Regions from separate parts of the Peribacillus sp. NPDC097225 genome, predicted to be linked through region 3. Evidence: riboswitches for the same ligand, from Rfam matches in the RefSeq annotation. Region 3 holds a riboswitch; each other region holds the start of a gene.

Region 1 (6,066 bases), on a different contig from region 3:
TTTGCATAAGGAATGCCATTCACCGATAAAATATGAAAAGGTTTGTCCAGTTTGCCAGAAAGAAGTAGGCAAGGATGATATTGTTCGTGCGTTTGAGTATACAAAAGGAAAGTTTGTTGTCCTAGAAGACAATGAACTTGAGCAATTAAAAAAACAAAATGAAGATAAGGCAGTGGAAATCATTGATTTTGTTAAAATAGAGGAAATTGATCCAATCTATTTCAACCGAAGCTATTATATGTCTCCAAACGATGGCGGTACAAAAGCCTATTCTCTTTTGAGGGAAGCACTCTTGGAGTCAGGCAAGGTTGGTCTCGCTAAAATCATCATTCGTTCCAAAGAACAAATGGCTATCCTTCGGGTAGTGGATAACACATTGTTGATGGAAACCATTCATTACCCTGATGAGGTTCGTTCTGCAACCGACGTTCCTAATATTCCTGCTAATGATGCCATTGCAAAAAAAGAAATCGATACGGCCATATTATTAATTGATCAGTTGACATCGACGTTTGATCCGACTAAATACAAAGATGATTATCGAACAGCTTTGCTTGAATTGATTGAATCAAAGAAAACTGGCGAGAAAACCATTACAGCAAAATCTAAAGAACCCGTGGCCAATAATGTGACGGATTTAATGGCAGCTTTACAAGCGTCCATTGACAGGACGAAGCCGGAGAAAATGGTTGTAAAGAAAAAGACGACACGCAAAAGAGCGGAGCCTAAAAAGAAACAAGCGTAAAAAAAGCCTGAGCGAAATCTATCGCTTAGGCTTTTTTTGTTTTATCCTAGAGGTAGCGTGGTAAATGAGGGAAAAGGTGGTGTCCGAGAATGCATAACTTTTTTAGCATACATATTTCAAAAAAACTTCTTTATATTGCCATGATGGCTGGTTTAATCCTAGTTTATTTTTTCATTTTTATTGAAATTGTGGAAGAACTGAAGGAAGGGGAGTTAATCGAATTTGATAAAGTCCTTATCAATTTCATCCAAGTGCCCTTTAGTGAACAATTTATCAGCTTTGTGACTACGCTCACATTTTTTGGGTCGGTGACATGGATAGTCGTACTAATTGGTATATTTGCCTTGATTTTGGCCTTATACAGAAGAAAACAGCTTGCTTTATACTTAATAATCACTTCAGCAATGGGTGGGGTATTTAATTGGGGGCTAAAATATCTTTTTCAAAGGGAAAGACCCGATATCGCTCCATTATTATCCGTTTCAGGATATAGTTTTCCTAGTGGTCACTCTATGGCTTCGGTTATCGTTTACGGAAGCATTGCAGTTGTATGTTTACGAATCGTCAAAAGTAAATATATGAACGGCATTATATGGTTTTTGGCTTTTTTGGCTTCATTGGTCATTGGATGGAGCCGCATTTATCTAGGGGTGCATTACCCGAGCGATGTTGTGGCAGGTTTTGTTGCCGGAGCTGCTTGGCTAACGATATCGGCATGGCTGTTACGATACCTGGAATATAAGGGGCGAAAAAATAGAAGCTAAGGGGAAAATGAAGGCATAAGAAAATCACCAAAATTATCAAAAAAGTGGTGTACTGTGAGGAAAGTAATGATCGTACCTATAAATTTTCATTAAAAGAAGGTCTCTTGTTCAATTTGGTAGCTACCTGTTAGGTATAAATAATTAGTAAGGATCTACTGTTTTCCACCCTTTTTAAAAGGAGACAAAAAAATTCGCCCCCTAAAGAGCGACAATGAGGAAATTAATCGTGAATCAACATATAGGCGACGGATTGTCTTTTTCGACTATATATTGTGTTCATATTCTATCATAATTAATTTGGAAATAGCAACTAAATTACTAAAACAAAGGGATTATTTTTATATCATTCTCTTTTCACATCGAATTTTATACCTAGTAAAGAGGTTATTGCTTTTGTTTGGTATAATCAAATAATTGAATAGATTGAATATAAAGAATGTTTCTTTATTGCAATCTGGAAATTTAAAAGAAATGGAAGATGTCCAATGGAAAATCGTAAAATCATGTCTCTTCAAATTGGGATGCCAAAAGAGGAGGAGCTTTCGGGGGTAAAGATCAAAACGGCAATGGATAAGAAGGCCATCGACTATATCACCGTAACAAAATCAGGGATTGATAGGGATGGAGTGGGTAACAGAAAGTTCCATGGAGGGCCTGACCGTGCTCTATGTTTTTATCCCTTTGAGCATTATGATTTATGGAATCGAACATTCAATAAGCAGCTTTCCATCCCTGCATTTGGGGAGAATTTGACGATTGCTGGAATGACTGAACGTCAAACGTTTATAGGCGATATCTATCGCATTGGCGGGACCGTTATTCAGATTACACAGGGGCGTATTCCTTGCTCGACCATCTCCCACTTTAACAAAGAGCCAGAGTTTTTGAAATTGGTGATGGACACTAATCTAACTGGCTATTTTGCTAGGGTTATACAAGAAGGGGTAATTGGCCAACAAGATGATATCGTGTTATTGGATCGGCTTCAAGATAAGGTTACGGTACTTTATGCAACGGATGTCATCCTTCATAAGCGTGATGGGGAGGAGGGGGCAATGTCCTTGCTTTCCATTGAATCCTTGTCGGAAGAATGGGGAGCCTTGCTTTCTAAAAGGATGTATCGTTAAAAAGTCTGAAGAAAATGAAAAAATGATAAATATACTCTTGAAATTATCAGATGATTCATGTAAATTAAATATAAATAAATTTTGAAATGTTTAGAAAATTAAACTTAATAAATCTTATCGAGAGAGGTGAAGGGACTGGCCCGATGAAACCTCAGCAACCAGCCTAGGCAAAGGTGCTAAATCCAGCAAGCAGAGCTTGATAGATGAGGAGAATGTTTCGAAAAAAGCCTTCTTCTTTGAGAAGGTTTTTTTTCTTTACTCTCACACTCATAGAAACTGACAAAAACCATAGTGTTTTTAAGAGAGGGTGTACTAATTGGATTTTCGTAGTGAATTGAAGGAAAGAATGCTAGTTGGAGACGGCGCGATGGGTACGTTGTTGTACTCCTATGGAATCGATCAATGTTATGAGGAAATAAATTGCACCAATCCTGATAAAATTGAGACTATACATAGGGCCTATTTAGAAGCGGGTGCAGATATTCTGCAAACCAATACATATGGTGCCAATTTCAATAAATTGAAACGGTATGGGCTGGAGGAAGAAGTCAGTCGGATCAATCGCCAAGGAGTCAGCCTTGCTAAACAAGTAGCGAAAGGGAAGGCTTATGTTTTTGGTACAATTGGGGCCCAGCGTAGTATACGTAAATCGGATTTAAGTATAGAAGAAATAAAACGGGGTTTTCGAGAACAATTATACAGTTTGCTCCTGGAAGATCCCGATGGAATTCTTCTTGAAACATTCTATGATTATGAAGAGCTTGAAACGGTGCTTCAAATTGCTAAAAAGGAAACGGACCTGCCGATTATTGCAAATGTATCGATGCATGAACTTGGAAATCTTCAAAATGGATTTCATTTGAATGAAGCTTTTCAAAAGCTAGAGTACCTAGGTGCAGATGTGGTTGGGGTGAATTGCCGTCTGGGCCCCCATCATATGATAAGGGCACTGGAAGAAGTGAAATTGCCTATGCAGGCGTCGATTGCCATCTATCCTAATGCAAGTCTTCCAGATTATGTGGATGGGAGACTGGTCTATAAAGCGGAACCAGAATATTTCGGTTCAAGTGCACTCGAATTACGAAAACAAGGAGCAACCATTATAGGGGGTTGCTGTGGTACGACACCACTACATATACAAGCTGTGAACGAAATGATTGGCACTTTAGCGCCAGTCAAGGAAAAAATTACGAAAGCTCGACATATAGAAATTATTGAAGTGAATAACCAAAAACAAGAATTAGCTCTTCATGAAAAGGCAAAAACGGATAGAACGATCCTAGTTGAGCTTGATCCACCGAAAAAGTTAGGAATCGAAACGTTTATGGCAGGAGCTGAAGCCTTGAAAAAAGCTGGGGTGGATTCCATTACTTTAGCTGATAATTCACTTGCTTCACCAAGGATATCGAATTCGACCTTAGCCAATTTATTAAAGGCTGAATTAGGGGTGAATCCGATGGTCCATATTACGTGCAGGGACCGAAATCTTATTGGGTTACAATCCCATTTAATGGGATTGCATACGGTCGGGCTGGATGAAGTTTTAGTTATCACTGGGGATCCTTCTAAGATTGGTGATTTCCCGGGGGCAACGTCTGTCTATGATTTATCTTCATTCGATTTGATAAGTCTGGTTAAGCAATTCAATGAGGGCTACTCCTATTCCGGACAAAGTCTAGGGAAACGGGCTAATTTCAAGATTTCCGCAGCTTTTAATCCAAATGTGAAATATCTCGATAAGGCTGTTCAGAGAATGGAAAAGAAAATCGCTTGCGGTGCTCATTCGTTTTTAACACAGCCAGTTTATTCAGTAGAACAAATAGAAGAAGTCTATCAGGCGACAAAACATTTGGAAACACCGATTTTCATGGGGATAATGCCCCTTACCAGTACGAGGAATGCCGAATTCATCCATAATGAAATACCGGGGATTAAATTACCTGACAGTGTACGGAAAGCAATGGCCTCAGCGGGAGCTGATCCAGTAAAATCAAGGATTGAAGCTATAAATATAGCAAGGGAATTGGTAGACGCAGCCCAAGAGAGGTTCAAGGGAATTTACTTAATAACGCCTTTCTTACGCTATGAAATGACAGCGGAACTTACTACATATATTAAGGATCATGATCGTAAACAAACATCTGAGGTGGCAGGACATGAGTAAAAGGGAAATTAACGTGCAATTACAATCAAAGATTCTTCTTCTTGATGGAGCAATGGGCACCATGATTCAAGCTGAAGATTTAACGGCCGAGGATTTCGGTGGAGAACAATACGAAGGGTGTAATGAGTATTTATCGTTAACCCGTCCTGAAATCATTCAAACCATCCATGAAAAATATTTAGCGGCAGGTGCCGATATTATAGAGACTAATACCTTTGGTGCCACAAGCTTAGTGCTGGAAGAATATCAATTAAGCACGCTTGCATATGAACTTAATAAAGTATCGGCAGAGCTTGCCGTAAAAGCATGTGAAAAATATTCAAGTGATAATTGGCCCAGGTATGTAGCGGGTTCCATGGGACCAACGACAAAAACTTTATCTGTTACAGGTGGAACGACTTTCGATATATTGACCGATTCATATGAGGAACAGGCACTTGGCCTTATAGACGGTGGGGTAGACTTATTACTCGTGGAAACCTGTCAAGATATGCTCAATGTAAAGGCGGCCTTTTCTGGAATTAGATCGGCCATCGCTAAAACTGGCAAGGAAGTACCGATAATGATTTCAGGAACAATCGAGCCGATGGGAACGACGTTAGCCGGTCAATCCATAGAGGCATTTTATTTATCGGTAGAGCATATGAACCCTTTGGCTGTCGGTTTGAACTGTGCGACAGGCCCAGAGTTTATGATTGACCATATCCGTACTCTAGCAGATCTATCCGACAATGCGATTAGCTGTTATCCAAATGCAGGATTGCCTGATGAAGAGGGGCATTACCATGAATCTCCCACTTCCCTAGCCGAGAAAATGAAACAATTTGCAGAAAAAGGCTGGGTCAATATCATTGGTGGCTGTTGTGGTACCACTCCTGAACACATTAAAGAGCTCTCAAGAGTACTTAAAGATATTCAACCACGGAAATTACCTGAGGCTGCACATGGTCATGCCGTATCTGGCATCGAGCCGCTTATTTATGACGACTCAATGCGACCCCTGTTTGTCGGAGAGCGAACGAATGTCATTGGATCTCGTAAATTCAAGGAATTGATTCGTGCTAAGAAATACGAACCAGCAGCGGAGATTGCCCGGGCACAAGTTAAGAAAGGTGCGCATGTCATTGATATCTGTCTGGCAGACCCTGATGGAGATGAGTTCGGTGACATGAAAGAATTCATTGAAGAGGTCGTCAAAAAGGTAAAGGTCCCTTTAGTCATCGATACAACTGATGAAGCCGTTCTTGAACAAGCCTTGAAACATTC
Region 2 (6,066 bases), on a different contig from region 3:
CTGGTCGGCGGAATAGGAACTCTATCGGGACCTTTGGTTGGAACTTTGCTTCTCGTCATACTATCCCAGAATCTACAATTTCTCCAAGAGTATCGAATGTTGATCTTTGGACCTTTACTTACGTTGATCATAATTTTCTATCCACGCGGTATTTCGGGTGCATTCTTTGATTGGAAAATTAAACGAAGAGATAAGAAACAACTGATTATGAGTAAGGACGTTCCGGTTAATGCGGAGGAGGGATGAAGATGTTTATCGAAACGAAGAATTTAACAAAGAGTTTCGGGGGATTGGCAGCTGTAAAAAATGTGGATTTCACCATTGAAAAAGGAAAGATCAATGCGATTATCGGGCCTAATGGAGCCGGGAAGTCTACGTTTTTCAACTTGATCAGCGGCTTCCATCGTCCAAGTTCTGGAGCAGTCCTCTTCAAAGGGAAAGACATCACGAAGCTTCCTGCCAATGAAATAGCGGGGCTTGGCATAGCAAGAACGTTCCAGACGACTAGTCTTTTTGAACAATCCACCATCTTGGATAACGTGATTGTAGGGCATAGGCTTCGCACTAAATCGAATTTGGTAGATGCTATCCTAAGGACGAAGAGGTTAAAACGGGAGGAAAAGGCCTGTCGTGATAAAGCGATGGAAGTTTTGAGAATTGTCGGCTTAATGGATGCGGCAAATAAGATGGTCTCGAGTATTTCTCAAGAGGAAAAGAAGAGGACGGCGATTGCCCTTGCCCTTGCGACGGATCCGGAAATCATCTTTCTTGATGAACCGGCTGCCGGTATAAACCCTGATGAAACAGAAGGGCTTACAGAACTGATCAAGGAGTTGAATCAATCGGGCTTCACGATTTGCTTGATCGAGCACAAGATGCATATGATCATGAACTTAGCTGACCATATCATGGTCCTGAATTACGGGGAAAAGATTGCTGAGGGCACTCCAAAAGAAATCAGGGGGAATGAGGCGGTTATTAAAGCCTATTTAGGAGGTAGTGCTAGTGCTTAAGTTAACTGATGTTACTGTATGTTATGGGAGCTTCACTGCGATTAAGCAAGTGAATATTGAAGTGGAAAAGGGAGAAATTGTCGTTCTATTGGGGGCGAACGGGGCAGGCAAAAGCACGACATTCCGTTCTATCAGCGGAATAAGCAAGCTGGCTCAGGGTGAAATTCATTTTGAGGAACTGGCTATCGGAGGTAGGGCTCCGGATAAGAATGTCCAAGCTGGAATCGTGCAATGTGCAGAAGGGCGGAAACTGTTTCCTCAGATGACTGTCCAGGAAAACTTGAAGATGGGAGCTTACGTACATCGAAAAAAAAAGATGGAAATCAAGTCCTCATTGGAAAATGTCTATCATTTATTTCCTATTTTAAAAGAAAAACTCCATGATGAAGCCGGCAGCTTGAGTGGTGGACAACAACAGATGCTGGCCATTGGCAGGGCTTTGATGTCTAAACCGAAGCTTTTGATGCTAGATGAACCTTCTGTGGGCCTCGCTCCTTTGATTGTTGAACAGATGTTCCAAGTCATCGAAGAAATAAACCGGGAAGGAATAACCGTTCTACTAGCCGAACAGAATGCGAATGCTGCTCTTAGCATTGCAGATAAAGGATATGTTTTTGAAAATGGGGAAATTGTCGTTGAAGGGACCGCAAAAGAATTATTGTCTAACGATGAAGTAAGGAAAGCCTATATCGGAGCATAAGAGTTTAAAAATGAATGGGGGATTTTTATGAAAAAGTTGAGTGTATTCTTTGTAATGCTATTACTCGTCCTAACGGCACTAGTGGGGTGTAACAAGGGAGACAGCCCTGCATCAAGTGGGGGAGGAAAGGCCGGTAAAGGGAAGAATGTTGTCAATATCGGTTTTAGCGGCCCTTTGAGTGGAGCAGCAGCCTTATATGGAAAACGAACGTTAAATGGTATGGAGATGGCTGTAAATGAAATAAACGATGCCGGTGGATTCGAAGTGGAAGGGGAAAAATATACGCTCAATCTGGTTTCATTGGATGATAAGTACTTACCGAATGAAACGGGTTCAAATGCTAAACGTTTAATCCAGGAATACAAAACTCCGATTATTTTCACTCCTCATAGCGGGGGGATACAGGCCCTACAGGTTTTTAACGAAAAAGAGAAATTTATCATCGGTGCCTATTCGAGTGAACCAGCTATCACGGAAAGCGGAAATTCATTAACGGTAAGGATCCCGCCAAATTATGAAGGGTATATTGAACCGTTTTCTACGTATGCAATGGAAAACTTCGGCAAAAAAATCGCGGCATTGCCACCATCTTCCCAGTACGGGAAAGACTGGGCGGAAAACCTACTACCACATTGGGAAAAGCAGGGTGGTAAAGTCGTGTATAATGCCTCAATTGATTTCTCTAAAGAAACGGATTTCTTCACGACTGTTACAAATGCTTTAAAAGAAAAGCCTGATGTCCTTTTCATCGGTGGGGCGTCGGAGCCTACGGCCAAGGTTGCAAAACAAGCAAGAGAACTAGGTTTTAAAGGCGGTTTTATTATCATGGACCAGGCGAAACTGGATCAAATGAAGCCAATTGCCGGTTCATACGAAACATTGGAAGGTTCGATTGGTGTGCTTCCGCTTATCGACTCCAATGAAGAAGCAGCACCAGCATTCATTGATAAATATAAAAAAATTTATAAGGAAGATGCTAGTTCTGAAGTGGGGTTGAATTACATTGCTATGTATGCCTTTGTGGAGGCAATGAAAGCGGCAGGAACAGTCGAGGATGTGAAAGCCATCCGTGAACATATGCAGGATGGGCTGACAAACACGGCACCTGAACAGAAAATTTACAATATACCTTCGATTGACGAAAATGGTGGATTCGCAGCAAAAGTCGTTGTCGGAGCGGTAGAAGATGGCAAAGTGGTACCCATCAGTGTAGAAGAGTAAAGTATCACTTGCTTTCACACTAGCTACCTTTAGGCCCCGAAAGCTAAAAAGTAATGCATTCAATAAGTTTATAAAAATCTTTAATACTTTACCTTGCGAAAACTCTTAAAATGCTGTACTCTTATATTTGCTTTAAAAAAATGAATATTTCTTACTTCTTATCAAGAGAGACTGAGGGACTGGCCCGAAGATGTCTCGGCAGCAGACTTATTTAGAGTGCTGTGCCAAATCCAGCAGGCGATTGACCTGAAAGATAAGAGGAGTGTTTATAGATTAAAAGACCTCTTCTTGTATTAAAACGGAAGAGGTCTTTTTGTACTCATAGGATAGGAATCTGTTCTTGATGGTTTGTTACTATTTTATAATCATGCTTATATTAAAATGAAGGGATGCCGGAAAATTTAGAGAGTCCAAAAAGAGTATCCAATACCATGCAAAAATAATAAAGAGGTGTACATCATGAGTTTAGACAATAAAGGGAATCCATGGGCTTTAACGCCGTTTATCGTTTTTTTGATATTATTTATAGGTTCAGGTGTGATTACAAAAGATTTTTACACATTTCCAGTGATTGTTGCCATTGCCATTGCATCTGCTGTGGCACTGGCAATGAATCGAAAGGAATCATTCAATCACAAAGTAGAAATCTTTTGTAAAGGTGCCGGGGATTCAAATATTATGTTGATGGTTGTCATATTCCTATTGGCTGGGGCTTTTTCGGAAGTGGCAAATGGGATGGGAGCCGTAGCATCTACGGTGAATCTAGCACTTTCGATCGTTCCGCAAAATCTATTAATGGTGGGGTTATTTATTATCGCCTGCTTTATCTCATTATCTATGGGGACAAGTATGGGAACGATAGTGGCTTTAGCACCAATTGGAGTAGGAATTAGTGAACAGACGGATATTTCAGTTGCCCTTTCCATGGCTGCGGTCATTGGTGGCTCAATGTTCGGTGATAATCTTTCTTTCATTTCGGATACGACTATAGCAGCTGTACGTACACAGGGAACGAAAATGAAAGACAAATTCAAAGTGAACTTTTTTATTGTTTTACCTGCTGCGGTAATTACATGTGTTATCCTTGGTTTTCTGACGATGGGTGAACAAGCTACAATTTCTGGAGAAGCCTACAGTTGGGTCAAAATTCTACCTTACCTTGGTGTTCTAGTGGCAGCATTGGCGGGGATCAACGTATTCTTGGTTCTCTCTATCGGCATTGTCTTTGCTGGAATAATCGGTTTAGCGGATGGCAGTTATCATGCAATGGAGGTTATTCAAAAAGTAGGAGATGGAATGGCTGGGATGTATGAAATCTCCTTCTTAGCGATCTTGATTGCAGGCATGGTTTCGGTTATCAAACATAACGGCGGAATAGATTACCTACTGAACCTCGTGACGAAAAAAAGCAAATCAAAAAAAAGTGCTGAGTTCAGCATCGCGGGATTGGTTGCTTTAACGAATCTTTCAACGGCAAACAATACCATATCCATCATCATTGCTGGTCCACTTGCAAAAAATATTGCCGAAAAGTATGAAATTGATCCCAGGAAATCTGCCAGCTTGCTCGATGTTTTCGCTTGTAGTATTCAAGGATTATTGCCATACGGGGCACAACTACTTTTAGCTGCCGGTGTTGCACACATCTCTCCTATCAGTATCCTACCCTATTCTTTCTATCCGGTCTTAATCGGGATTTCAGGAATCATAGCCATTTTAATAGGTTTTCCCCGATTCTCGAAGAAGAAATAAAAATAGTATGGGTGGAAGAGTATCAATAAATCATGAATGTAAAATCATGAATGTAAAATCATGAATGTTGGCCCTGGAGCATTGTCGCCAGGGCTTTTTTAGGGTAAGTGACTTCGAATGGAAAGTGTGGATGAAATCTTTAATTCTTTTATGTTCCAAAAAACTAATATCCTTCTTCAATAATATTAAAATAGTATAATAAAATACAATTAACGGAGATATCTTTATTCTTAAGTGTTTACTATTTTGTAAAAGCGGGAACTCTAAAGGTATTGTAATGAAATAATTAGAGGTGGGTTCGTTTAAAAATGGAGATAGTAGAAAAGTTTATTACTGAAACAAATGATTTATTATGGTCCTCTATACTGATCATTTTATTAATTGGAATGGGCATTTATTTTTCTTTTCGTACTAAATTTGTACAATTTAGAATGGTGAAAGAAATGATTAGGTTACTAGGGGAAGGTGCTACGGCAGATAAGAAAGGCGTATCTTCGTTTCAGGCCTTTTGCATCAGTACGGCTTCCCGGGTAGGAACGGGGAATCTGGCAGGTGTGGCTATAGCCATCACGACTGGTGGTCCGGGAGCTGTTTTCTGGATGTGGTTAATCGCATTGATTGGATCTGCCTCTGCTTTCATTGAAAGCACTTTAGCTCAAATTTACAAGGTCAAAGACGGAGCAGCCTTCCGTGGTGGTCCAGCTTATTATATGGAAAAAGCATTAAATGCACGCTGGATGGGTATCACGTTTGCTGTTTTGATTTCATTGACATTTGGACTTGCTTTCAATTCTGTACAGGCCAATACGATTACAAGTGCATTCCAAGCATCCTTTGGTGTAGATAAATGGATCACCGCACTAATTTTGGCAATCATAACGGCTGTTATCATTTTTGGCGGAATTAAGATGGTTGCTAAAGTGTCTGAAGTCATCGTGCCAATCATGGCAGGAGCTTATGTGTTAGTAGCTTTAGTTGTCATCCTATTGAATATAACCGAGTTACCAAGTGTTCTTGCATTAATCTTTGAAAGTGCATTCGATGGATTAAGGGAGATTGCTAGTGGGGCACTGGGTGCAGCCATGATGAACGGAATCAAGCGTGGCTTGTTCTCAAATGAGGCTGGAATGGGGAGTGCTCCTAATGCGGGTGCTACGGCAGATGTCACCCATCCGGTAAAACAAGGTCTGATCCAATCACTAGGCGTTTTTGTTGATACGCTCATCATATGTAGCTCGACGGCCTTTATCATCTTGTTTTCCGGTCTATACTCATCAAAAGAAACGGATGGAATTGTTCTCACGCAGAATGCCCTTAGCGAGAGCTTAGGATCTTGGGCTGGTATTTTTCTCGCCATTATTGTCCTGTTATTTGCGTTTA
Region 3 (6,066 bases):
GTGGGTCTTTCATGGGGATGCGAATAGAGAGTCTATCGTTGTATTGCCCCCAAAAAACGGGTATTCTAAGGGAAGGTGGTGAAACGATGGGCTTAACTTTATACTGGTACCCAAAATGCGGCACATGCCGTAATGCAAAGAAGTGGCTGGATCGCCATGAGTTGCAATATGAAGCGATTCATCTCGTGGAAAATCCCCCTTCTCGGGCAGAAATTGAACAAATATATAAAAGTAGTGGACTAGAGTTGAAGAAGTTTTTCAATACGAGCGGGCAAAAATATCGCGAGCTCGGTTTAAAAGACAAACTGAAAGAAGCTTCAGAGAAAGAGATGCTCGATATATTGGCTACGGATGGCATGCTTTTGAAAAGACCAATTGTGACGGACGGTTCAAAAGTGACAGTAGGTTTCAAAGAAGAACAATTCGATCAAACCTGGAGCTAAGACTTTACAAAACATTTGGATAATTCCTTATCATAACAAAGAATCTACCTTATAATGTAATAGATAAAATATAAGCTGTAATATGGAGGGAATTAATATGTCAACGCCAAAAGAACTTCGTTATACAAAAGAACATGAATGGGTCAAAACGGAAGAGGGTACAGTACGCATAGGGATTACTGCATTCGCCCAGTCTGAACTTGGGGACATCGTTTTTGTTGAACTTCCAGAGGTCGGATCTGAACTGAAAGCGAACGAGCCCTTTGGTAGTGTAGAATCCGTTAAAACGGTTTCTGAACTTTATGCTCCTATTAGCGGCAAGGTCGTTGAAATCAATGAAGAGTTAAATGACAATCCTGAATTCGTTAATGAATCTCCGTTTGAAAAAGCATGGATGATCGTCCTTGAACCATCAGACAGCAGTGAAATTGAAAAACTGATGAGTGCAAACGAATATGATAGCCTGATAAACGGGTAAGTAAGGTGAGGGGGAGGCTTTAATTAAGCCTGCTCTTTTTCAATTTGAGTGGAGACGGGGTGATGAGATGGAATGGGATGTACCCGATAAAGTGATCATGGTTGAAGGCCTTTCAGACAAGCGCAAAGTGGCATCCGTTCTGGACGAAGAAGTGGAAATCAGATGTACCAATGGCACCATTTCTTTAACGAAGTTGGATGAAATGGTGGATGAATTGATAGGCTGGGACGTTTACATCCTTTTTGACGCAGATGCGTCAGGGGAAAAGCTAAGGAAACAATTTCGTCGGGAACTGCCGGAAGCAAGGCATTTGTACATAGATAGGATGTACAAGGAAGTCGAGGATACCCCAGAACATCACATCGCTTCCGTGCTACTGACTGCAAATATGAAAGTGAAAACTAAATTTACAAGTAAAAGGATGGAAGAGTAACTGATGGAGGAATGGAAAGAAGAAGACTTTAAGCAAGCTGTTGATCAAGGGAACACTTTTAGCTTATATCTATACACACCTTTGTGTGGAACCTGCCAGGTGGCTTCAAGAATGCTTTCCATAACACTAGAGCTGTTCCCGGAAATGAAGGCTGGAAAAATGAACATGAATTATGTCCAGACATTGGCTGAACGATATGAAATTGAGAGCGTACCCTGTCTTTTGCTTTTTGAAAAAGGAAAGATGACAAAAAAAATATATGCCTTTCAGTCTGTTCCTTATTTGTATGGATTGCTGAAAGAGATAAGCTAAAAGCCGATCCTACATGGATTGGTTTTTTTGTTGAAGTCATGGGGGGAATATAGCATTCGTATTAATGATTGAATATTCTAATAACTAATTGACTACCTGCTACTAAAGTGCTATATTTTGTATGAAGTACATACGTTATAGACGCATCATACACGAGGATGGAATGTCTGCCATTTACAAAACGCGCTTATCCAGGCGACATCGTTCAATAGGGAAATCTCTATCGACCCCGGCGGGAAATTCCGACTTCTTCATATTATAAGGTTCCTTGCATATAACAAGAGATGAGGCAATATCGCTTTAATTCCTACTAAAACAATGGAAGAAGGGGAGAATATAATGACAGAAAAAAAATTCCGCTTTGAGACGTTGAGTGTGCATGGCGGTTTAAAAGTCGACGAAACGGGTGCCCGCGCCGTACCCATTTATCAAAGTAATGCTTATTTGTTCAAAGATACAGATCATGCAGCGAATCTATTTGGATTAAAAGAGAATGGTTACATCTATACGAGGCTTCACAATCCCACTGTCAGTGTCTTTGAAGAAAGAATGGCCCTGTTAGAAGGGGGAATCGGTGGATTGGCAGTTGCAAGCGGCATGGCCGCTATATCCCTTTCCATCCTTAATATCGCTGGTATGGGGGATGAAATCGTTTCTGCTTCAACACTGTACGGCGGGACCTATAATTTATTTGAAAATACACTCCCTAAATACGGAATCAAAGTGAAATTCGTCTCACCTGATGATCCGGAAAATTTCAAACGGGCAATCACTCCACGAACGAAGGCCATATTTGCCGAAACAATCGGCAACCCAAGCTTAAGGGTTCTTGATATCGAAGCAGTGGCGGAAATAGCCCACGAAGCAGGGATACCTCTTATTATCGATAACACTTTCGCAACGCCGTATCTGTGCCGACCAATTGACTTTGGGGCGGATATTGTCATCCATTCAGCTACAAAGTGGCTATTGGGTAATGGTACGACATTAGGGGGAGTCATCATCGACGGTGGTAAATTCGATTGGAATTCGCCTAATTATCCAGGCTTTACGGAACCTGACCCTAGTTACGATGGACTTGTCTATTCCGAAGCGGTAGGGCCTGCTGCCTTTATTACGAAAGCGCGTGTGCAATTGCTTCGGGATTTGGGACCGACGTTAAGTGCTCAAAGTGCATTCCAGTTCACGCTTGGCCTGGAAACGCTCCATGTCAGGATGAAGGAACACCTGTTGAATACGAGGACAGTCATTCAATACTTGGAGAACCATCCGGCAGTCTCATGGGTTTCTTATCCGGGTAACGATGATCATCCCGATAAAGCCCTTGCAGATAAATACTTGCCTAAGGGAGCCGGATCTGTGGTGACGTTTGGAATTAAGGGGGGACGTGAAGCAGGTTCCACACTCATCAATTCGGTTGAGTTATGGTCGCATGTCGCCAATGTCGGGGATGCTAAAAGCCTAATCATCCACCCAGCAAGTACAACTCACCAGCAATTGAATGATGCAGGACTGGTCAAGGCCGGTGTCAGTGCCGACCAGGTTCGCCTTTCAATCGGTATTGAAAATGTAGACGATTTACTTGAAGATCTAGAGCAAGCGATTGAAAAAGCGACGAATATCGTGTCAGTGAATTCTCAAAGAGTTTAATGGAGAAACAGGTACACCCTAGGATTTTACATTGCACTCCTTTTTTATCTGTGTTAAAATTTCAGACATAGTAAAGTGAATGTTAAGACAAAAAAGAATAGTCCATATATAGCTCTTATCAAGAGAGGTGGAGGGATGTGCCCGTTGAAACCCGGCAACCGACAAGGATTTTCCTTGGAAAGGTGCCAATTCACACAAAGCGTAGAGGCTTTGGGAGATGAGAGGAAGGCCTGCTTTTCCCTGCCTTTCTGCTCATGCAGAAGGGCTTTTTCTATTTTCTTTGAATCATAGAGGGATAGATTCATCAGGAGGCCATAAAAATAAATCGACTAAATTCATAGGCTTAATTGGATAAAGAGGTGAGCATACATGATTACATTGTCAAACGTCAGTAAACTTTTTCGAACAGGAAAAGCAAATAGCGAAACGATTCATGCCGTGAATAGTGTGAATTTAGAAATAAATAAAGGCGAGATTTTCGGAGTCATCGGATACAGTGGGGCTGGCAAGAGTACGCTCATACGTATGCTGAATGGGTTGGAACGGCCTACTGAGGGCTCCGTGAACGTTGCGGGAAATGAAGTTTCAACAATTAAAGGGTCTAAGCTTCGTAAAGCCCGTCAAGAGATTAGCATGATTTTTCAGCATTTTAATCTCTTGTGGTCAAGGACCGTTCAAGAAAATATATCCTTTCCTCTGGAAATTGCGGGCATCTCCAAGCAAGAACGCATCAAGCGCGTCAATGAACTCATTAAGTTAGTTGGATTGGAAGGAAGAGAAAAAGCGTATCCATCGCAGCTAAGTGGTGGACAGAAGCAAAGGGTGGGAATAGCGAGGGCTCTTGCCAATAACCCGAAAGTGCTTTTGTGTGATGAGGCCACGTCCGCTCTAGATCCCCAGACAACCGATTCCATCCTGGAATTGCTTGTGGATATAAATCAACGCCTTGGTTTAACCATTGTCTTGATTACACATGAGATGCATGTCATTCGGAAGATTTGCAATCGAGTGGCTGTGATGGAAAGTGGACGGGTAGTCGAACAGGGAGCTGTCCTGGAAGTATTCAGAAACCCTAAAGAACAGATGACTAAGCGTTTTGTTCAGCAGGTGACAGAACCAGAAGAGACAAAAGAAACGATGGAGCATTTGTTTGAACGGTATCCAGCAGGAAAAGTGATTCAACTGACATTCGTGGGGGATCATGCAGAAAGCCCGTTGATCACAAAATTGGTACGTAATTTTGAGTTGGATGTGAACATTGTCCAGGGGAAAATATCACAAACGAGAAGCGGCTCATATGGAACATTGTTCATCCACCTTGATGGCAGTGAAGATGAAATGCTCCGCGCAATCGAATTCATAAAAGCACAGCAGGTAGGCGTGGAGGTGATTACTCATGCTTGAAGAATTATTGCCGAATGTAGATTGGGAAGACATCATAGAAGCGACGAAAGAAACGCTGTATATGACAAGTATTTCAGTTGTAGCGACCTTTTTTATAGGGATACTATTGGGGTTGCTTCTGTTTTTAACAGGCAAGGGGAATATGTGGGAGAATCGGGGCGTTAACGGTGTGTTAAGTGCTTTCGTTAATATTTTCCGTTCGATTCCATTCCTTATCTTGATTGTATTATTAATTCCGTTCACCAAATTACTTGTCGGTAGCATGATTGGTGAGAATGCGGCATTACCAGCACTCATTATCGGTGCAGCACCGTTTTATGCGCGGATGGTCGAAATCGGCCTTCGTGAGATTGATAAAGGCGTGATTGAAGCGGCTAAATCAATGGGAGCCAAAACCAGCACCATCATTTATAAGGTCCTCCTTCCAGAATCGATGCCGGCCCTTATATCAGGCATCACGGTAACATCGATTGCATTGGTTGGATACACGGCAATGGCAGGTGTCATCGGGGCTGGTGGATTGGGTAACTTAGCCTATCTGGACGGTTATCAACGGAATCACAACGACGTTACCCTGGTAGCGACGATTGTCATATTAATTATTGTCTTCATCATACAGATTATCGGTGATGTGATTACTTCTAAATTGGATAAAAGATAAGGGGAGATGAAAAGGATGAAAAAGTTTTTAGGGTTTGCATTCGTTCTAGTTTTATCAATTGCATTGGCGGCTTGCGGAACGGATAAAGAGAAAGATACAGGTAGTGGCGATGATACGAAGAAGTTAGTGGTGGGTGCATCGAATGTACCACATGCAGAGATTCTTGAAAAAGCGATTCCTCTTCTTAAAGAAAAAGGCATTGAATTGGAAGTGGAAACATTCCAAGACTATATCTTGCCAAACAAGGCTTTGAACAATAAAGAACTGGACGCGAACTACTTCCAGCACATTCCTTATTTAGAATCTCAAATTAAGGAAAATGGATATGATTTTGTTAATGCAGGCGGCATCCATATTGAACCAATTGCTTTGTATTCACAAAAATATAAAAGCATTGATAAGCTTCCAGAAGGAGCAACAATCATTTTAAGCAGCTCTGTTGCAGACCATGGACGTGCCTTATCACTTTTAGAAAAGAATGGCCTGATTACTCTTAAAGAAGGCATTGATAAAACGACAGCTACAGTAAAAGATATTGTCGAGAATAAGAAGAACATTAAATTCGATGCAGATTATGAAGCGGCATTACTTCCGAAAATCTATGAAAGCGGCGAAGGAGATGCGGTCCTAATCAACTCTAACTATGCAATCGACGCTGGCTTGAATCCACTTAAAGATTCCATTG
Region 4 (6,066 bases), on a different contig from region 3:
TAATGCCGACTGTCCTGAGTCGCAGCATTACCCGCCCGGTCCGCAAGCTCACTGCGGCTATTGGTGAGGTTGCTGGAGGGAATCTCCAGGTGGAAAGCATACAGGTCAGGAACAAGGATGAGATTGGGGAAATGGCCGGTGCATTCAACAAAATGGTTAATGAACTGAAGTCGATAGTCTCGAGTATGAGGGATTCTTCGAGCCAGTTAGCCGTTCAAGCGGAGCAAATGTCGGCCAGTTCCGAGGAAAGCCTTGCCTCTTCGGAGATGGTTGCTAAAACGGCAGAGGATAATATGCAAGGAACGAATCAGCAGGTGGTCATTATTGAAAATTCGGTGGATTCCATGAATGAAATGGCTGCAGCCGTCGGGAGAGTTACGGAAAGCAATGTCGACATGCTTCAATCTGCTGAAACGGTGAATTCGCTAGTTCGTGAGGGATCATCCAGCATGAATGCGGTGACAAAGGAAATGAATCATATCAATTCCACCATTCAGGACTCGGCGAAAATCATGGAAATGATGACGAGCCATTCAAGTGATATTCAAAGAGTGACAGCCTTGATTACGGACATTTCCGACCAAACCAATTTACTGGCATTGAATGCCGCGATCGAGGCTGCCCGTGCCGGGGATCATGGAAAGGGTTTTGCGGTCGTGGCAGATGAAGTCCGGAAACTGGCTGAGCAATCGAAATTGTCCGCTTCAGAGATTGCAAACATGGTCAGCATGATTCAAGATGCGACCAAAAAAGGGGTGGAATCCATCAAGATGGGAACCAAGAAAGCCGAAGATGGACTCATTGCATCGGAGAATTCCTTGCAGGTGTTCGACCAGATCAAAGTGGCAGTCGGTGAAGTGGGAAAACGGATAGAGTCGGCATCCAATGCTATCGAAGACATTCAAGCCATGACCGAAGAGGTGGCAGCAGGGGCCACTTCCGTAAAGGAAATTGCGGTGAGCGCTGCTGAACGGGCACATGATACAAGTGCAGCCACAGAAGAGCAGCTAGCGGCGAATGAACAGATTACGACAGGCGCCCAATCACTAGCAATCCTGGCCGAAAACCTACAGAAGGAAGTAAGCCATTTCAAGATTTAGGAACACGATGAAGAGCCCGAACGATGAACACCACTCCCACGGTGTTTTAGTCGTTCGGGTTTTTTCTGTTGCAATGCGGCTTGTCACATGAAATAGGAGGAAGGGGATGGGGATAGCCAAGGGGTGTGCGCGTAGAAAGCTAATGTGGGGAAGAGGAGGATATCCAGGGACTATGCATTCTTGCTTTGATGATAAAGAAAAGGACCAAGCGATTTTCGCTTGGTCCTTTTTCCTATCTTTATTATGCAATCGGCCCGCCAAGTTCTTCGATTTCGTTTGGTACGCTACCGAATTTCTTGAAGTTTGCACGGAATTGAGCGGCAAGGTCTTTTGCTGATTTTGTGTATGCAGCAGGGTCTGCCCATGTTTTGATTGGTTGAAGCACTTCATCAGGAACACCAGGAACATGAACCGGAATGTTCAAGCCGAAGATATCATCTTGAACGGTTTCAATGTTGGCTAATTCACCTTCAAGTGCTGCTTGGATCATGGCACGAGTATAAGCAAGCTTCATACGGCTTCCAGTTCCATAAGCTCCGCCAGTCCATCCTGTGTTAACCAGGTATACTTTTGCGTCATGCTCGTCGATTTTTTCTCCAAGCATTTCAGCATAGCGTGTAGCAGGAAGTGGTAGGAAAGGTGAACCGAAGCATGTAGAGAATGTTGCTTCAGGAGACGTCACGCCTCTTTCTGTACCTGCCAATTTGCTTGTGTATCCGCTCAAGAAGTGGAACATGGCTTGTTCTTTAGAAAGTTTGCTGATTGGAGGCAGTACGCCAGAAGCATCAGCCGTTAAGAAAATGATTGTATTCGGGTGTCCCGCAATACTTGGATTCACGATGTTATCGATCGCTTGCATTTGGTATGCAGCACGGGTGTTTTCCGTTAATGAGCTGTCATCGTAATCCGCCACGCGTGTTTCGGGATCTACCACGACATTTTCCAATACGGCGCCGAAACGGATGGCGTCGAAGATCTGTGGTTCTTTTTCACGTGAAAGGTTGATGGTTTTTGCATAGCATCCGCCTTCGATGTTGAATACACCGTTAGAAGACCAGCCGTGTTCGTCATCACCGATCAGTTTACGGTTCGTGTCGGCAGATAAAGTCGTTTTACCAGTACCGGACAATCCGAAGAATAAAGCGACATCGCCTTCACGACCTACGTTTGCCGAACAATGCATTGGAAGGATTTCTTCTTCCGGAAGTAGGTAGTTCATGATTGAGAAAATCGATTTCTTCATTTCACCTGCGTATTCAGTTCCACCGATTAGGATAGTACGGCGTTCGAATGATACCATGATGAACGTTTCGGATTGCGTTCCATCAACTGCTGGATCCGCTTTGAAATTAGGTGCGGAAAGGATGGTGAATTCTGCTTCGTGCCCTCTTAGTTCTTCCTCATTCGGACGGATGAACAATGTATGAGCGAAAAGGTTGTGCCAAGCATATTCATTAACCACTCGGATAGGAAGGCGTGATGATTCGTCTGCTCCAGCAAAACCTTTGAAGACAAAGACTTCTTCTTTTGTCTTTAAGTAGTCCACAACTTTACTATATAGTTTATTGAATACTTCCTCGGAAATGGGTTGGTTCACTGGGCCCCAGTCAATTTTGTCCTTTACAGAAGCTTCTTCCACAATATATTTATCTTTAGGTGAACGGCCCGTGTATTTGCCCGTTTCAGCTTTTACTGCGCCGGTTGAAGTTAAAACGCCTTCATTTCTGCTTAATACTTTTTCAACTAATTGAGGAACTGAGAGTTGAGTTTGCACATTATTTCCTGCTAATAATTGGTGTAACTCATTAACGTCAACAGAATTCATATATGAGATACCTTCCTTTGTTTAAGTTTTTATAATACAATTAGTATAACACATTGGATTAAATAGTCTATACTATTTAACTTTTTTTGTGAATGAAAATGGAATAGTCACATTAATCAATTATCTCACTTCGAGTGTAACCTTATGTATAGTGCGGGCATATACTTGCAGTGAGTCATCCTGGATGGATGTTTTTGAATCTGGTTGAATCGGGAGACGATCTGGATGAAGTGAATCTAGGGTGTGAAAAACGATTGCTGCCACAAGTCTTTGTGAAGTCCCGTTTTAGGATTAGTGTACCTTTTCATTTATAATAGGAAGAAAAGAAGTGAACAACCATTTATGTATCTGAAAAAGGGATGAATATAGGGGTTCGGATGGTATGTTCATTTTGTCCGATTTATCCATTGTAAGTCAATGGTCTTATCTTCTTAGTTTACACTCTTTAAGAATACTATTTATAGTCCGGCTGTGCCAGATAAAAAGTTTTTTTTATTTTTCATTGGGGAAAAATGTTCTATTTAGAAAAACATTGACAAATTCAGACTAAATACGATAGTATCTTAAATTGTACGGATTCTCTTATCCCGAGTTGGTGGAGGGACAGGCCCTTTGAAACCCAGCAACCTGCCATATTGAACTTGACTCCAAGGTCAATCGCCGAAAATAAAGCGATGAACCTTCAAGGAATAGTGGTGATGGTGCTAACCTGAGCAAGGTAAAAAACCCTTGAACGATAAGAGTGAAAGGATAGATGATAGAATTTTTAAACCTTTCCTCATTTGCCAGGGAAGGTTTTTGTGTTTTTATTCATTAATTCTGTGTCTATGATTGAAACTAATAAGGGAAACGAGTTCCGTAAAAGATCAGGCTCATGCCTACAACATACTAACTTCCAAGGAGGAAATAAGATGTCAAAGAAACGTCTATTTACTTCTGAATCTGTGACAGAAGGCCATCCGGATAAAATTTGTGATCAGATTTCAGATTCCATTTTAGATGCAATCCTAGCTAAGGATGCAAATGCACGCGTTGCGTGTGAAACAAGTGTAACGACAGGTCTTGTACTTGTTGCTGGAGAAATTACAACATCGGCTTACGTGGATATTTCACGCATTGTCCGCGATACGATTGCAGGTATCGGGTACACTCGTGCGAAATATGGTTTCGATGCCGAGACTTGTGCCGTGCTAAGCTCGATCGATGAGCAGTCTGCTGATATTGCAGCGGGTGTTGATAAAGCATTGGAAGCACGTGAAGGTACGATGTCCGATGAGGAAATCGATGCTATCGGTGCAGGGGACCAAGGTCTTATGTTCGGATTCGCGTGCAATGAAACGGAAGAGCTTATGCCACTTCCCATTTCATTGGCTCATAAGCTATCATTCCGTCTTTCTCAAGTTCGTAAAGATGGCACGCTAAGTTATTTACGTCCTGATGGAAAAACGCAGGTAACGGTTGAATATGATGAAAATAACCTACCTGTACGTGTAGACACAATCGTCATCTCCACACAACATGATCCTGAAGTGACACTTGAACAAATTCAAGCCGACTTAAAAGAACATGTGATTAATGCGGTCGTACCGGCTGACTTAATCAATGAAGATACGAAATACTTCATCAACCCGACTGGCCGTTTTGTAATCGGCGGACCTCAAGGGGATGCTGGTCTTACTGGCCGTAAAATCATCGTTGATACGTACGGCGGATACGCTCGTCACGGCGGCGGTGCTTTCTCTGGTAAAGATGCAACAAAAGTGGACCGTTCTGCTGCATATGCCGCTCGTTACGTTGCGAAGAACATCGTGGCTGCCGGCCTGGCTGACAAAGCGGAAGTGCAATTGGCCTACGCAATCGGCGTGGCTAAGCCTGTATCCATCTCAATCGATACATTTGGAACGGGAACAGTAAGTGAAGAGGTGCTAGTGGAATTGGTAGAGGCGAATTTCGACCTACGTCCAGCTGGTATCATCAAGATGCTTGACCTACGTCGCCCAATCTACAAGCAAACAGCTGCATATGGTCACTTCGGCCGTACAGATGTTGATTTGCCTTGGGAGCGTACGGATAAAGCAGAAGCTTTAAAAACACAAGCTAAAGCGTAAATCATATGAGAAAAGGTGCCTTGCTTTAATGCAAGGCACCTTTTTTGATGGGCAAAAATAGGATTAAATATGGCTTCCTAGGGAATAATTCAAGGAATCCTATTTTTAGCTAAGCGTTTTTTTGTAATCATACGATTGGTGTTACTTTATTCGGTCAGCCTGTTTATAGAGTTGTCCTTTTTCAGCATATTCCCGGACAATGCGATCCATATCCTGGCGATCTTCCTCATTAATTTCACGAACGACTTTGGCCGGCCTTCCAAAGGCTAAGGTGTTCGGCGGGATAACCTTTCCTTGGGGGACAAGGCTCCCTGCACCGATGAAGGCACCTTCACCGATTTCCGCTCCATCAAGGATGATCGAACCCATGCCGATGAGGGCTCTCTTTCGAATTTTGCAGCTATGTAGAATGACTTGGTGGCCAATGGTCACTTCATCTTCGATTATCAGTGGGTTATTGGGACTTTGATGAAGTACGCTGTTATCTTGCACGCTTACTCTTTTCCCGATGATGGTGGGTGCCACATCGCCGCGAATGACGGTATTGAACCAGATCGTTGATTCATCACCGATTTTGACATCGCCTGTCACGACGGCATTTTCAGCAAGATAGGCGCTTTCGGAAATTTCTGGTTCCATGCCTTTGAATGGATAAATAATCAATTTTCATCATTTCCTTTCCGAAGTGGATAATTTTGCTGTATTATTTTAATATACCGTATCAAAATAGCCTTGGCTACTATTTGATTGAGCACAATTAATTAGGTTTCGTTTTTGTCGAAAACCGAAAATGTGGTTATAATTTACCATATAGATTATTTTTCATTCTGCATGGAACGTTTACAACTAGAGAAAAGTGAAAGGGGGATTTCGAATGTGGAAATGGGAGACGGACGGAGATGCAAAAGGCGTCATCGTCATTATTCATGGGGCAATGGAGCATCATGGCCGTTACAAGTGGTTAACACAAATGTGGCTTTCAGCCGGATACCATGTCGTCATGGGCGACCTACCCGGGCAGGGAATGACGACA

What was found. Region 3 has a riboswitch for S-adenosylmethionine ahead of ACIQXH_RS12930 (methionine ABC transporter ATP-binding protein). Riboswitches for the same ligand answer to the same signal wherever they lie in the genome.
Region 1: it holds a riboswitch for S-adenosylmethionine, as region 3 does, so the genes downstream of both, ACIQXH_RS00195 (bifunctional homocysteine S-methyltransferase/methylenetetrahydrofolate reductase) here and ACIQXH_RS12930 (methionine ABC transporter ATP-binding protein) in region 3, are expected to answer to the same signal.
Region 2: it holds a riboswitch for S-adenosylmethionine, as region 3 does, so the genes downstream of both, ACIQXH_RS07330 (Na+/H+ antiporter NhaC family protein) here and ACIQXH_RS12930 (methionine ABC transporter ATP-binding protein) in region 3, are expected to answer to the same signal.
Region 4: it holds a riboswitch for S-adenosylmethionine, as region 3 does, so the genes downstream of both, metK (methionine adenosyltransferase) here and ACIQXH_RS12930 (methionine ABC transporter ATP-binding protein) in region 3, are expected to answer to the same signal.

What each region holds. Positions count from the first base shown of each region.
Region 1 covers NZ_JBIWDJ010000001.1:45,690-51,755, reverse strand. The annotation lists gene ku (non-homologous end joining protein Ku) at 1-745, shown strand, start outside; gene ACIQXH_RS00205 (phosphatase PAP2 family protein) at 835-1,509, shown strand; gene ACIQXH_RS00200 (MOSC domain-containing protein) at 1,995-2,636, shown strand; SAM riboswitch class I at 2,748-2,846, shown strand; gene ACIQXH_RS00195 (bifunctional homocysteine S-methyltransferase/methylenetetrahydrofolate reductase) at 2,953-4,800, shown strand; gene metH (methionine synthase) at 4,793-6,066, shown strand, end outside.
Region 2 covers NZ_JBIWDJ010000002.1:303,590-309,655, reverse strand. The annotation lists gene ACIQXH_RS07350 (branched-chain amino acid ABC transporter permease) at 1-246, shown strand, start outside; gene ACIQXH_RS07345 (ABC transporter ATP-binding protein) at 249-1,013, shown strand; gene ACIQXH_RS07340 (ABC transporter ATP-binding protein) at 1,006-1,713, shown strand; gene ACIQXH_RS07335 (ABC transporter substrate-binding protein) at 1,735-2,934, shown strand; SAM riboswitch class I at 3,090-3,194, shown strand; gene ACIQXH_RS07330 (Na+/H+ antiporter NhaC family protein) at 3,394-4,686, shown strand; gene ACIQXH_RS07325 (alanine/glycine:cation symporter family protein) at 4,995-6,066, shown strand, end outside.
Region 3 covers NZ_JBIWDJ010000004.1:19,255-25,320, reverse strand. The annotation lists gene ACIQXH_RS12955 (arsenate reductase family protein) at 87-443, shown strand; gene gcvH (glycine cleavage system protein GcvH) at 541-921, shown strand; gene ACIQXH_RS12945 (toprim domain-containing protein) at 989-1,354, shown strand; gene ACIQXH_RS12940 (thioredoxin family protein) at 1,358-1,666, shown strand; gene ACIQXH_RS12935 (O-acetylhomoserine aminocarboxypropyltransferase/cysteine synthase family protein) at 2,006-3,316, shown strand; SAM riboswitch class I at 3,429-3,540, shown strand; gene ACIQXH_RS12930 (methionine ABC transporter ATP-binding protein) at 3,686-4,720, shown strand; gene ACIQXH_RS12925 (methionine ABC transporter permease) at 4,713-5,381, shown strand; gene ACIQXH_RS12920 (MetQ/NlpA family ABC transporter substrate-binding protein) at 5,397-6,066, shown strand, end outside.
Region 4 covers NZ_JBIWDJ010000011.1:42,612-48,677, forward strand. The annotation lists gene ACIQXH_RS19230 (methyl-accepting chemotaxis protein) at 1-1,100, shown strand, start outside; gene pckA (phosphoenolpyruvate carboxykinase (ATP)) at 1,342-2,925, opposite strand; SAM riboswitch class I at 3,505-3,668, shown strand; gene metK (methionine adenosyltransferase) at 3,837-5,033, shown strand; gene ACIQXH_RS19245 (gamma carbonic anhydrase) at 5,175-5,693, opposite strand; gene ACIQXH_RS19250 (alpha/beta hydrolase) at 5,908-6,066, shown strand, end outside.